DNA from 2 places in the Priestia sp. 10L35 genome. Region 1 is predicted to be linked to the other one. Evidence: a T-box and tRNA genes for the amino acid it is inferred to sense, from the RefSeq annotation. Region 1 holds a T-box; the other holds one or more tRNA genes.
The links. The T-box of region 1 lies ahead of ileS (isoleucine--tRNA ligase). A T-box ahead of a tRNA ligase gene usually reads a tRNA of that ligase, here a tRNA-Ile.
Positions count from the first base shown of each region.

Region 2: it has a tRNA-Ile gene. The T-box ahead of ileS (isoleucine--tRNA ligase) is inferred to sense a tRNA for this amino acid. The anticodon was not compared.

Region 1 covers NZ_JBFTKA010000002.1:37,343-44,509, reverse strand. Annotated here, with positions in the region: gene AC1DEF_RS06105 (hypothetical protein) at 1-42, opposite strand, end outside; gene AC1DEF_RS06100 (Type 1 glutamine amidotransferase-like domain-containing protein) at 127-834, opposite strand; gene AC1DEF_RS06095 (immunoglobulin-like domain-containing protein) at 943-1,446, shown strand; gene ileS (isoleucine--tRNA ligase) at 1,489-4,587, opposite strand; T-box leader at 4,640-4,882, opposite strand; gene AC1DEF_RS06085 (GIY-YIG nuclease family protein) at 4,972-5,958, opposite strand; gene AC1DEF_RS06080 (phosphorothioated DNA-binding restriction endonuclease) at 6,061-6,942, opposite strand.
Region 2 covers NZ_JBFTKA010000001.1:374,298-381,464, forward strand. Annotated here, with positions in the region: gene AC1DEF_RS01900 (MFS transporter) at 1-738, shown strand, start outside; gene AC1DEF_RS01905 (DUF1189 domain-containing protein) at 886-1,677, opposite strand; gene AC1DEF_RS01910 (Na/Pi cotransporter family protein) at 1,898-3,553, shown strand; gene AC1DEF_RS01915 (DUF456 domain-containing protein) at 3,640-4,125, shown strand; tRNA gene AC1DEF_RS01920 (tRNA-Asn) at 4,188-4,262, shown strand; tRNA gene AC1DEF_RS01925 (tRNA-Met) at 4,264-4,337, shown strand; tRNA gene AC1DEF_RS01930 (tRNA-Asn) at 4,378-4,452, shown strand; tRNA gene AC1DEF_RS01935 (tRNA-Ile) at 4,456-4,532, shown strand; tRNA gene AC1DEF_RS01940 (tRNA-Ser) at 4,544-4,636, shown strand; gene sodA (superoxide dismutase SodA) at 4,834-5,442, shown strand; gene AC1DEF_RS01950 (MFS transporter) at 5,572-6,849, shown strand; gene AC1DEF_RS01955 (peptidoglycan D,D-transpeptidase FtsI family protein) at 7,011-7,167, shown strand, end outside.

The DNA.
Region 1 (7,167 bases):
GCTTTGTTCATGTATGTTTCCCCAGTATCGTTCATAACTCACTGAAGTAACCTCCTATATAGAGTCTCTGCTTATGTATGTACGAATAAGCTCCATTTTATACAGAGAAACACGGGAAGCGGCCATTTATTGCTTGCCATCACCTAAATACGTCACCGGTAGTTCATGCTCAATGACTTTACTTGCTTTTCGATTAGCAGCATACGCTTTTGCTGTTGGTCTTGAGCTAACTGATGCGGATAGCTTCTCATCTTTAAAATGCAGCGCGACTCCATCATCTACAGCATAGCCTTCTTTCATTTCCCCGCTTGCAATTAATTCATGATACGAAGGTCTTCGATTGCTTTCTCCGTCATAGTGAGGACAGTTGCTTCCCGTTAAAAACCCTAAACAGTCGATTTTAGACAGTTTGTTGTTCATTGAATCGGTGACGCCTTCTTCAAACCAGCAAATTGAACCTGCGCTTATTCCTGCCAAAATAATTCCTTTTTTATAAGCTGCTTTTAAAATCGTATCCAGTCCCCATTCTTTCCATAAAAGAAGCATATTCCTTGTATTACCGCCGCCTACATACAAAATATCTTGCTGCAGTACATATGCTTTTAAATCTATAAAGTTTTGAGAAAACAGCGATAAATGAGACGGTGTGCATATTAACTTCTCAAACGCTTCATAAAACCTTTCTACATAATTATCCGCATCTCCGCTTGCTGTAGGGATAAAGCAGATCTTCGGTACATCCGTATGAGCTTGTGAAAGTATGTATTGATCCAGCAGCGGGTTATCCGGCTCCATTGAAAAGCCTCCGCCGCCCATGGCTATAACTTGTCTCATTCTAATCCGTCCTTTCAGAAAGGTAATATAAAAAATGTAAATTTATACTATTTCCAAAAGATAATTTTCCGTATAATGGAAGAGTGATAAAAAGGTGGTGTAAAGCTTTTGAAAATAGTACGAACCCTTTTACTAATACTAGGCATTTTTATTATCTTGTTTTGTATCTTCGGCTATATCGATTATAACGGTCAAAAAATGGAGCTGGGCACCAAACAAGAAAAAAACATTCCTTCTTCCATCAACACGGACGGAGGAACCATTACGCTATCTGCTGTCAGTAAAAAATACGATAAAACGCAGTTTGGCTTTTTTGTTATTCAAAACAATTCGACGCATACCTTAACAATTCCTTACGAAAATACGGCGGATCACTTAAAAGACGGCAAGTGGTACAAAGTTGTGCTAAACGGATTAGAGTTTCCTGATAAAACCGTCACGCTGAAGCCAGGGAAATCATTCAAACAAGATATCGCAACTCCTAATTACAAGGTAGGAAAATACCGTTTTGTGCAGCACTTTAAAGATGAAAATGGAAAAGAGTATGTATTAGCAGCTCCTTTTGAAATCGTTTGGCCGAGTCTTAAAAATGTTCTCGGGCAGTTTGATTAAAGGTAAAAAAGCACTTACCCGTTATGAGGTAAGTGCTTTTTATCAGTTCTGATTTAAAACACGAAGCGTAACTTGCTTTGTTCCGACTTTTACCGTCTCTCCGTTTTCGATAGCTTCTGTCACACGTAGACTGTGCAGTAAAAGATTTTCTTGAAGCAGCGTTTCAAACTTCGTGACGGCTTCCTGCACTTCTTCGTCTCCGCTAAGCTCCAAATCAATACGTAAATTCACAGGTAAATCCAGCTTTTTACGATAGTCTTGAACTGCTCGAATTACTTCACGAGCGACTCCTTCCTGCACGAGTTCTTTAGTTAACGCCGTATCCAACACGGCGGTATACGTCCCGTTTGATGCAACCGCAAATCCTTCTTTTGGCACTTTTTCAACGAGTACGTCAGCCGTTTCAAGCGTTAGGTTTTCTCCTGAAGCAAGCGTAATATTCAGCTTCCCTTGTTCAACAAACTCTTTTCCTTGATTTTCTGAAAGGTTTTTTAACGCTTGGTTGACCTCATTTACTCGTTTTCCAAACTTTGGTCCAGTCTGTTTAAAATCGAGTTTTAACACGTACGAAACAAGCTTGTCGTCGTCTTGCTCCACGTTAAAGTTCTTTACATTAAGCTCATCTTTGATTACATCACGATATGCTTTCCACTCTACATCTTCTTCCGTTACCACAAGTGAAAGACTTTGCAGAGGCTGCTTTACTTTTAACGAATGCGTATTTCGGATGCTTCGACCTAGTTCCACTACTTGAAGCACCGCTGCCATTTCTTTTTCCAGCTTTTCGTTCACTTTCGTTTGATCATACACAGGATAGTCTGCCAAATGAACGCTTTTCCCTGTTAGATTTTCATGAACATCATCCGCAACAAACGGCGTAAACGGTGCTAACAGCTGACTTAACGTCACTAACACTTCATGAAGCGTATCGTAAGCCGCTGCTTTTTCTCCGTCCATTCCTTCTGACCAAAAACGATCGCGGGAACGTCGCACATACCAGTTGCTTAGCTCTTCAATGAATACTGCGATTTCACGAGCCGCGCTTGTAAACCCGTAATCTTCAAGATGTGCTGTTGCTCGCTTAACCGTGCTGTGCAAACGTGAAAGAATCCACTCATCCAATTTTGTTTTTTTCAATTCATACGTTTGCTCAGGATCATAGCCGTCAAGCTTAGCGTATAACACGTAAAAGCCGTACACGTTCACAAGCGTATCGATGACTTTTGATTTCGCTTCTTGCACGACCCGCTCTGAAAATTTCTTCGGGTTCCAAGGCGCACTGTCTGCTAAAAGCGCCCATCTAAGCGCATCGGCACCAAATGTATGAATAAGATCCACCGGGTCCAGCGCATTTCCTTTACTTTTAGACATCTTTTGACCGTTTTCATCTAACACGTGTCCAAGAGACAAAACGCGCTTATAAGGTGCTTTTCCCGTGAACAGCGTTGAAACTGCCATTAAGCTGTAAAACCAGCCGCGCGTTTGATCAATTCCTTCTGCGATGACGTCTGCTGGAAACTGTTTTTGAAACCGTTCGCTGTTTTCAAACGGATAGTGATACTGCGCAAACGGCATCGAGCCGCTGTCAAACCAAACGTCAATCACTTCAGGCGTTCGCTTCATTTCTCCGCTGCAGACCGGACACGTCAGCTCCACGTCATCTACATACGGCTTATGCAGTTCAATGCTGTCAGCAACGGAATGAGACGCATGTTCCTGAAGCTCTTTGATGCTTTTTGGAGCTACTTGATGTTGACATTCCCCGCATTCCCATACGTTCAGCGGCGTTCCCCAGTATCGCTTTCTGCTGATGTTCCAGTCCACCATATTTTCTAAAAAGTTGCCAAAGCGGCCGTGCTTGATATGATCCGGATACCACGTCACGCTTTCATTGTTTTTCAAAAACTGTTCTTTTAACGCCGTCGTTTGGATAAACCAGCTTTCATTTGCGTAATAAAGAAGCGGCGAGTCGCATCTCCAGCAAAACGGATAGCTGTGCTCATGCTTTTCTTTATGATACAGCACGTCTTGATTCGCTAAATAACGCACGATATCAACGTCGCAGTCTTTTACAAAACGTCCTTGAAACGGCGGCACTTCAGATGTGTACTGTCCTTTTTCATCCACTACGTTCACAAATGAAAAGCCGTTTTCTTTTACTACTCTGTAATCATCTTCGCCGTAAGCAGGTGCTAAATGAACAACTCCTGTTCCGCTTTGATCCGTTACATAATCAGCCGTTACGACTTCGTGCCCTTTTTCCACTTTCACAAAATCAAACGGCGGCTCATATGACATCCCTTTTAACTCATTTCCTTTATGTTGAGATAAAACGGTATATTCTCCCTTTAACACTTTGTCTGCGAGTGCTTCTGCCACTATATACACGCTGTCGCCTTGCTCGGCGCGAACGTAGTTCATCTCTTCATGCACCGCAAGCGCCACGTTTGACGGAAGCGTCCAAGGCGTTGTCGTCCAGCCTAGAAAATACTCATTATCACGGTTTTTCACTTTAAATTTCACCGTTACCGTTAAATCTTTTACATCTTTATACCCTTGCGCTACTTCATGCGAACTCAGCGACGTTTGACAGCTCGGGCAGTAAGGTGATACGCGGTGGCCCTTATAAAGAAGTCCTTTATCATGAATTGTGCCAAGCACGTCCCATACACTTTCAATGTATGAATTCTCCAAGGTGATGTAAGGGTCTTCCATATCAACCCAATAGCCAAGCTGCTCCGTGAACGTGCGCCACTGCTTTTCATACACAAACACACTTTCCTTACACTTGTTGATAAAAGCTTCTACGCCGTATTTTTCAATGTCATGCTTCCCAGATATCCCGAGCTGCTTTTCAACACCTAGCTCAACCGGCAGTCCATGTGTATCCCAGCCTGCTTTTCGAATCACTTGATGCCCCGTCATCGTCTTATAACGAGCCACAACGTCTTTAATTGTCCGGCCTAATGCGTGCCCGACGTGAGGAAGACCGTTTGCTGTCGGAGGCCCTTCATAAAATACAAACGAAGGATGCCCTTCTCGGTTTTGAACCGACTGCTGAAACACATTTCCTTGTTGCCACTGCTGCTGGATACGCTGTTCGCGCTCTTGCGAAGACTCCCTTACATTCACTTCTTTCATGTGATACCACTCCTTTTAAAGTTAAAAGCACACAAAGAAACCCGTCCCTATGACTAGGGACGGGTTTTAACCGCGGTACCACCCTGGCTTCTATTGATCCGTTCATCAATAGCACTCAGCAACGTACAATCATACGCGTTCTTTTTAACGGTAGACTACCGTTCAAACTTACTTATAGGTTCAGTTTGACTTCTCAGAGAGGATATTCCCCTGCCGCTTGAACACTGGCTTTCAGCTATCACCAGCTCTCTGTGGAACAAACTTGCAGCGTACTGATTCTCTTCAACGAATTTGTGTGCTTTTATTAGTAGCTATTGTATGCGTTTTGGAAGGGAATGTCAATGTTTTGAAATACTTATTGAGCTCAAAAGGTTTAGATCTAGGTTATTTTGTTTCTACACTTAACATTTGATCAATTTTATTACGCGCTGTTATCCCGTTCTTATCTTTCCATTCAGAAGTTCCACTGCTTCTTCGCTGTGTCACAAACACTGCCGCAGCTGAGATAGAAGAAAAAATTTGATCTTGTACCAGCACGTATCTACCATCTTTTATTTCTAGTACACCGTTTTCTAGGAAAGTATTAATATGGTCTTGCTGCCTTTTAAGTTTAGCTCCTTCTAGCTGCTGTTCGCTCGCAAGCAAAGCTCCTTTATAGACAAGAAATCCATCGCTAACATATTTCCCCGTCGCATACGCATCTCGGCGTTTACAATATAGAACGTCCTCTACTATTACTGATTTTATATCTTTTGACAAATGTGTCTCAACTTGAATAACCTTTTCTATCGGTTGCTCTGCTTCAATCTTTGGTATGTCACCAGACTGTACAGCTTCGCTTTCATATTCTATTCCATTTGAAGCATCCGCAAAAATTGAAAAGCCTAACCCACCAAGTAAAACTTTAATAACATTAAAGATATCTGTCAGGTCGTCTCGTCTAAATTCACGCACAAACGGTTTTGTGGGAACGGTTTGATTAATATCATATGTACCAGAGCGCATGGCTGCTAGATAAGAAATATGCTCTAAATATTTTACATCAACTTTATCTAATTGATCTTGAGAAGCATTAGAGACAATTAACACGGCCACATCCCAAAAGCTTTTACCTGTTGATGGACTAGCATGCTGCCTTAAACGCTCATATCCTACTTCTGCCTCTCCAATATATGCCTTTTTATCTTCTCCAAATAAAAAATAAATGCCGGGCTTTTCTACTTCGCTTTCACCCTTTAAATCTTTCAAACTATTTCTAGGAATGAATACAGCCTGTATCGTTGTATTCGGCACCTCAGATACTTTAATCCCATTTGGATCTTCATCGTAAAACCAAGTCTGTATTCGTTTCGCACCGCTTTTTCGTAGCATCTTTCTTCCTCCGTTTATATCTTCTTTAGCGTCTTTTAACTGACATCACAATATGTAAATCACTTCCTAGTTATAGACGCAGCAATCTACCCCTCACAAAAATTAATTTATATTACCTGTTTGATATCTAGGAGGACCTCTAAATACCTCTCTAACATGCCACCCAAGAAAATCTTCGCTCGGTTGATACGCCGGATGAATAGGATCTCTAAGCTTTTGCCCGTGAAATTTCATAAGCCATTCTTCAAATCCATTCGTCCCGTGCGCTTGAGTTGCCACTAACAGCTCATTATGATCGGAAAAAGTAAAAACTCCTCGATCAAATAATTTATGATGCATTGAACATAACGCGATTCCGTTACTTTCAATATCTGGACCTCCCGCTTGATGCCACTTAATATGAGCAGCCTCTACACCAACTAAATTATGCCCAAGCCGAACGTTGAAACCACAAACAGCGCAGCTATATCCGTAAGCTTGAAGAATTTTCTCTCGAAACTTTGGATCTCTCTTTCCTTTTAACTGTGTTTCAAAATCCAGCCCTACGGCTCTTAATATATCTTCATGGATCGTGTCCGGAAAATGTTCATTTAATAAAAATTGCGCGACGTCTTGAAGCAGCGTAGGGTCATTTGCAAAAAGGTTATAAACATCCTGTCTAAAACCGCCTACTATATTTGTACTCAGCAAATTTCTATCTGTAAAGCTACGCTTATCAACTTCTTCACTTAGCTCCCATATTCCATCTCCTGTCAAACGAACAAAAGGATGCTCTGGATGGTAGGAACTCCGAGAAGGTCCAAACTCCATAAGCAGCTCTTTCAAAGGAATTTTCACCTCGCTATACGGCAGGTGCATTCGTTGCTTGGCCTGCAGCTGACCTAGGGCATACAGTATCAACAATGGTTTGTGCGGAGCTCTTTGATCCCTTTTTTTCCAGACATTTAAGCTCTTTATTTTTTGTAGTACTTCTTCTCTGTTCATAAGCTTGCTTTAACTCCCATCTATAAAACTATTTAAAACCTTAGAGCTAAGACCGTTTTTGAAAAAGTATTAATAAATGTAAGTATAATAGCTAATTCTATTATATGACAGCATCAGATGAACAAGGGAACTTTATTTGCAGACGCGTTTACAAAACGCTACTTTAAGCTTTCTTATCCAAGTTGTTTTATTCAAAGAATTCTTTTTTCATATCTTCTCTGCTTT
Region 2 (7,167 bases), on a different contig from region 1:
CTCGTCGTATGGTATGCCGCGTTTTTTGTCTATCCTTTAGCTGCAGGTGCTGCTTTAGTAGGTATAGTGATGTATGTGAGAGAAGGGAAAACAGGTTCGGATTCAGTATCTGTTCAAGAATATTTAAAGAGAGCCATTGGGATTGTCTATGATAAAAGAAAATCGCTTTTTCCTTTATTCTTTGTCGGGGGATTGGGGTTGTTTTTATTATTTGGCATTTTATATTATTTATCTTTTCTAATAGAGGAAACGTATCATATAGACGGTTTTTTTAAAGGAACCGCTTTTTTATTTCCTCTTGGTGCGATGACGCTCGTTTCTTATTGGACCGGTCAACGCATCAAAACAGATGTAGAGCTCATGAAAAAATTAATGATAGTAGGGATAATTTTTTTATTGCTGATGTTTGGAGTATTAACGATTATTTATACGCTTCCTGTGCTGATGTTTTGTTTGACAGTCGCCTTTGGCGGCTTAGGATTTGTTCTTCCGTGTATTAATATGATGATTACTTCAGCGGCTTCAGACGAAGAAAGAGGGTTTATTGTATCCATTTATGGAACGGTGAGATTTTTAGGAGTAGCGTTGGGACCTGTTGTTTTTGAAGTGTGGATGCATACTGAAAGGCTGATGTTTGTTTACAGCTTTATTCTGCTCACAGCAGGAGGTTTGTGGGTTTTGTATCAGTTGAAAATTCTTTCTTCTGCAATGGGAAGAAGAAAAGTTGTACCGAAATAAAGAGGCTGAGACTTAACTAAATCACTCCAATCACCAGCTAGAAGCAGCCGCATACATGAAACCTGCGTTCACCATATCAATAAAAAAATCCAAAAGAGGTGGATTCTCTATCAAGAATCTAGATTCCTCGTTTGGATTCTCCTTCAACTAAAATACGTTTGTCCCAGCACCTTTATTAGGTTTTACCTTTTTTCTTATAGGAACCCTTGTGACGAGCAACAAGTAAATGAAGAATGTTCCTATCCAGTAAAGAGAGCTATGTAATGCTAGAGACAAAGAAAAAGCTTCAAAAAGCGTATAAAGCAGCGTGAAGGCTACCGTACTATAAGCACTCAGTGCCCATAGCTGCTTGAAAGGAAGCTGCTTTTTAGCAATGAGTCCAATCAGCTTTCCAAGATAAGCAAGGCAGGTAATAGAAAGGAAGTTTAGTCCAGATGTTAATACGTACAGTAAAAGCATAGCGATAGGGACAAGTATGTATAAAGAAAATTTTTGTTCGTGCAGCAAGTTTAACAGTTCATTTTTATCTTTATGGTGCCAGTTTAGCAACTCATATGAATACGTTTGTGTTTGTGAATTAGTCGTGATGTAAATTCCATCCTTTAAAAAACCAATGGCATGAGCAGGGGAATGAAATCGTTCAATAGACTGTGAGGGGTTTAAGATAAAAGCGGTACCGTTTACTTTTTTTGTGAAAGGTTGACTTGACGTAAGCTGTGAGTTTGAAATAGAAAAAGAAGAAACAGATTTCGGAAGATCTGTAGTAGCGATATGATAGCCGTTTACAATCGTCAAAGTCATAAAGAAAAATGTAGGCAGCAAAGAAATAAATGTTAAAAACAGCACAAAGCCAATTGTTTTATTCGTATGCTCAAAGCGAAGCGACCTTATTTTTTTGAAGGAAGTAAAACTCCATGCCATCTTTTTCAGCATGCTCATTGTAAAGCCTCCTTATATTAAAAATTCTAACTATCTCTTATTTTATAGCGAGAATTCAAGGTTTACAATAGGTTCTAGAAATCGTTTCCAATTACAATGTAAATATACTGTTAAGTTATTGTAAACATTAAGGGAAAGCCGTTTACAGTACTTTCAAACTTCATTAATAATAGTAGGGACTTATTTATGTCGTTAGAAAAAAATCAAGGAGCTGAGATATTTGGAACTAGATGTTCAAAAAATGATTTTTGAATTTATCGGCGGACTGGGAATCTTTTTATTTGGAATTAAGTTCATGGGAGATGGATTGCAAAAGTCAGCAGGAGATAAATTACGTGATATTTTAGACAGATTTACTACTAATCCGTTTATGGGAGTTCTAGCAGGTATCCTAGTTACTGTTCTTATTCAGAGCAGCTCAGGAACTACTGTTATTACGGTAGGCTTAGTAAGTGCTGGTTTTATGACTTTGCGCCAAGCTATAGGCGTTATTATGGGAGCAAATATCGGTACGACAGTTACAGCTTTTATAATCGGAATTGACATTTCGAGCTACGCTCTTCCTATTCTCGCAGTGGGAGCTATTTTACTCTTTTTCTTTAAAAGTAAGGCAGTTCAAAACTTTGGCCAGATCGCTTTTGGTTTTGGCATGCTCTTCTTTGGTTTAGAGCTTATGGGAAGTGGAATGAAGCCGCTTAGGTCCCTTCAACAATTTCAAGATTTAACTGTAAGCATGAGCGATAATCCTATTTTAGGAGTCGTAATTGGCACTTTATTTACGGTAATTGTTCAAAGTTCTAGCGCTACTATTGGCATTCTACAAGAACTTTTTGGACAGGGCGCTATTGATATACAGGCAGCGCTGCCTGTACTGTTTGGAGATAATATTGGCACAACTATTACTGCCATTTTAGCTTCAATCGGGGCAAGTGTAGCTGCAAGAAGGGCTGCTTTAACGCATGTCATGTTTAACTTAATTGGTACAACAATCTTTTTGATTATCTTGCCTCTATTTACTCGTTTTGTGGAATATTTGAAAGTAGCAATGGATTTGAATCCTGAAATGACGATTGCGTTTGCTCATGGTATTTTTAACACAACCAATACAATTATCCAGTTCCCGTTGATCGGTCTGCTTGCTTTAATTGTGACAAAACTAATTCCTGGAGAAGATGCTGTTATAGACTTTAAGCCTAAGCATCTTGATCCGATTTTTATTGAGCAGTCCTCTTCAATTGCTCTTGGTCAGGCAAAGGCAGAGCTGATTCGTATGGGAGAGTTTGCGACGCTTGGGTTGGAAGAGGCAAACGGCTATTTAAAAACACGTCAGCCTCAACATGCTGATGCTACTATGCAAATTGAAAATGCGATTAATAATCTGGATAAAAAAATTACTGATTATTTAGTGCTGTTATCCCGCTCTTCAATGTCAGAAGCAGAAAGTGAGGAACATTCGGTTCTTCTAGATACAGCACGAGATATTGAGCGTATTGGCGATCATTTTGAGAACATTATTGAGCTTGTTGATTATCAAATTACGAACAAAGTAAAGATGACCAAAGAAGCTAATAACGATTTAGCTGATATGTTCGAATTGACTATTCTAACAGTTAAAGAAGCTGTCTCTTCTTTAGAAAAAGTGGATAGAGAAAAAGCAGTACAAGTCATTCAAAAAGAAGAACAGATTGATGCGATGGAGCGTCTACTTCGTAAGAAGCACATTTTACGTCTAAATGAAAACATTTGTACAGGATCTGCTGCTATTGTTTTTGTGGATATTATTAGCAACTTAGAACGGGTCGGGGATCATGCGGTTAATATTGCGGAAGCGGTACTGGGCGATCGTTATGCAAAGACCTATTCACAGGTAAAATAAAGAAAGACCTTGCTTAAGCAAGGTCTTTCTTTATAGGTGTAGTTATTGTATGATAAATAGTAATACTAAAAAGGATAGGTGCGAACGTGGCTATTTTATGTTGGGCATTAATTATCGTTAGCTTTGTTGTATCGTTTGTTGGGTTGGTTTATCCCATCATCCCAAGCGTGCTATTTGTAGCTCTAGGATTTGTTATATACGGTTTATTTTATGATTTCAGCTCCTATAGCTGGTTATTTTGGGTGATACAAGGATTGTTAGTTGTGGCACTTTTTTTAGCAGACTATATAGCTAATATTATTGGTGTGAAAAAATTCGGAGGCACTAGAGCAGGTGTTTGGGGAAGTACAGTTGGGCTGCTTGTAGGTCCGTTTGTCATTCCGGGATTTGGAATTATTTTAGGGCCGTTTATCGGAGCGATTGTAGGAGAACTGCTTGTTCATCGGACCACAATTAGCAACGCAGTAAAAATTGGAGTAGGTTCGGTTATTGGCTTTTTTAGTGGCGCTATTTCAAAAGGATTTATTCAACTGCTGATGATTGCCTATTTTTTATACGCTGTTTTAAAATAATATATTGACTTTAGGCTAGAAACATGTTAAATTTTTAATGTCGCTAGTAAATGTTATATTGTTCCACAGTAGCTCAGTGGTAGAGCTATCGGCTGTTAACCGATCGGTCGTAGGTTCGAGTCCTACCTGTGGAGCCATGGCGGTGTAGCTCAGCTGGCTAGAGCGTACGGTTCATACCCGTGAGGTCGGGGGTTCGATCCCCTCCGCCGCTATTTTCCAATTTACGTTTGTGGCATACATAATTCATATTGTTCCACAGTAGCTCAGTGGTAGAGCTATCGGCTGTTAACCGATCGGTCGTAGGTTCGAGTCCTACCTGTGGAGCCATGTGGACCCTTAGCTCAGCTGGTTAGAGCAGACGGCTCATAACCGTCCGGTCGCAGGTTCGAGTCCTGCAGGGTCCACCATTTATAGGGTTGGAGGAATACCCAAGTCCGGCTGAAGGGATCGGTCTTGAAAACCGACAGGGGTGTTAAAGCCCGCGGGGGTTCGAATCCCTCTTCCTCCGCCATACTATTGTCTATTCAAAGCTTCTTTTGAGAAAAAGAAGCTTTTTTTATGTTTAAAAGAATAGCGAATGGGAATTAGGTAAATATAAATCATGGATTAGGAACTTTTTATTTGAAACAGTAGGGTAAATTTGCTAATCTAAACGTATATGGTGCTTTTGCGCCAAAATGCTTACATATTTTGAAGGAGGAATTATTCATGGCTTACAAATTACCAGAACTACCTTATGCATACGATGCACTGGAACCACATATCGACAAAGAAACAATGAATATTCACCACACAAAACATCACAACACATATGTTACAAATCTAAACGCTGCTGTTGAAGGCAAAGCGGATTTAGAAAGCAAAAGTATTGAAGAGTTAATTTCAAACTTAGATGCTGTTCCTGAAGATATCCGTACAGCAGTACGCAATAACGGTGGCGGTCATGCGAACCACTCATTATTTTGGACAATCCTTTGCCCTAACGGTGGCGGTGCTCCAACTGGTGAATTAGCAGACGCTATCGCTAGCAAATTCGGCAGCTTTGATCAATTCAAAGAAGAATTTGCAAATGCAGCTAAAACTCGCTTCGGTTCTGGCTGGGCTTGGTTAGTTGTAAACAACGGCGAATTAGAAGTAACAAGCACACCAAACCAAGATAGCCCATTAATGGAAGGCAAAACGCCAATTCTTGGTCTAGACGTTTGGGAGCACGCTTACTACTTAAATTACCAAAACCGCCGTCCAGATTACATTTCAGCATTCTTTAATGTTGTAAAATGGGACGAAGTTGCTAAGCGTTACGACGCTGCAAAATAAGCTAAAGACGTATTTAAGAGCCAGTAAAGTAATTATTACCTTTACTGGCTTTTTTGTTTTCCAATTCTTTTACATATCTCCTTTTCTTTTTCACACACTAGGTGTAGAAGAGAAAAGGAGTTTTTTGATATGCCTTTATTAAAAAAAGTAGTTGGAGATGTAGAAGTTAGTAAAGATTTACTTTTGCTTTTAATTATAGGCGGTCTTTATGCCTTGGCTATTTCAATTTCCAATTCGTTTGTTAACATTTATCTGTGGAAACAATCAGGCGAATTTTCGGATCTCGCTATTTATAATTTAGCGGTAGTGGTGCTTCAGCCGCTTACGTTTATTTTAGCAGGTAAATGGGCCAAACGAATTGACCGGGTTGTGGTTTTAAGGTTAGGTGTATCTTTTTTAGCTGTTTTTTATATCGCTGTATTAGTCAGTGGAGCTAACGCAGCCGAGTATTTAGTATTGCTTGGTGGACTGCTGGGTATAGGATACGGCTTTTATTGGCTAGCTTTTAATGTGCTAACTTTTGAAATTACAGAACCTGATACAAGAGACTTTTTTAACGGATTTTTAGGGATCTTAAACTCTTTTGCAGGGATGATTGGTCCTTTAGGAGCGGGCTTTGTTATTTCCGCTTTGTATGAATCACTTGGGTATAAAATTGTGTTTGGTGTATCGCTGCTATTGTTTATCGGTGCCGTTGTACTTAGTTTTTTTATTACAAGACGCGCAGCGGAAGGAGTATACAAATTTAAAGAAGTATGGGCTGAACGAAAAGTCAATAAAGACTGGAATCGAATATTGCAGGCTCATTTCTTTCAAGGGTTGCGTGAAGGTACGTTCATTTTTGTTGTATCCGTCATGGTATTTATTACGACGGGAAGTGAATTAGCTTTAGGAACATATGGACTGGTGAATTCAGCGGTTGCATTTGTAGGATACTATGTTGCCTCAAGGTTTATTAAGCAAAAAAATCGCCTTCGGTTTATCTTCACAGGGGGCCTCCTTCTCTATGGAGCAGTCTTTTTGCTTATCTTTAACTTATCGTATCCAAAGTTAATTATATATGCTGTTTGTATTGCCGTTGCCTATCCTATTTTATTGGTTCCATTCATTTCTCTAACGTACGATGTGATTGGACGAGCAAAAGACGTTGTTTCAAAAAGAATTGAATACATTGTTGTCAGAGAAGTATTTCTGAATATCGGGCGCGTCGTTTCCATATCTTTATTTTTAATAGCTGTACTGTTTTTTGATGAAGCAAAAAGTATTCCCATTTTATTAGCTATTGTTGGAGCAGGGCATACGATCATTTATTTTTGTGTGAGACATATCTCACAGCCTCTGCACAAAAAAGAAACGACTGTTACTCCTCCGGTATTAAATGAAGGAGACGGAGAGTCTCCAGCTTAGAGTGTTGTCAGCTCCTTCATTTGCACTATGGAAAATGCTTCGCTTTTCTTTTAAAATAAATACGTTGTGTAAATAGGCACCTGCCAGGTGTCTATTTATTTGCTAAATGGCTGATTTTATGGTGTTATGGTATATATGTTTTATAAAGTGTAGGTGTTGGTATGAAAAAGAAAAAAAGAAGAAAAAGTCACGTGCCTTTTCGTGTGAACTTACTTTTCTTGACCGTATTTGCCCTATTTTCCGTATTAATTTTGCGGTTGGGACTTGTTCAAATTGTATACGGTGAGAATTACGAACGAGAAGTGGAAAAAACACAGG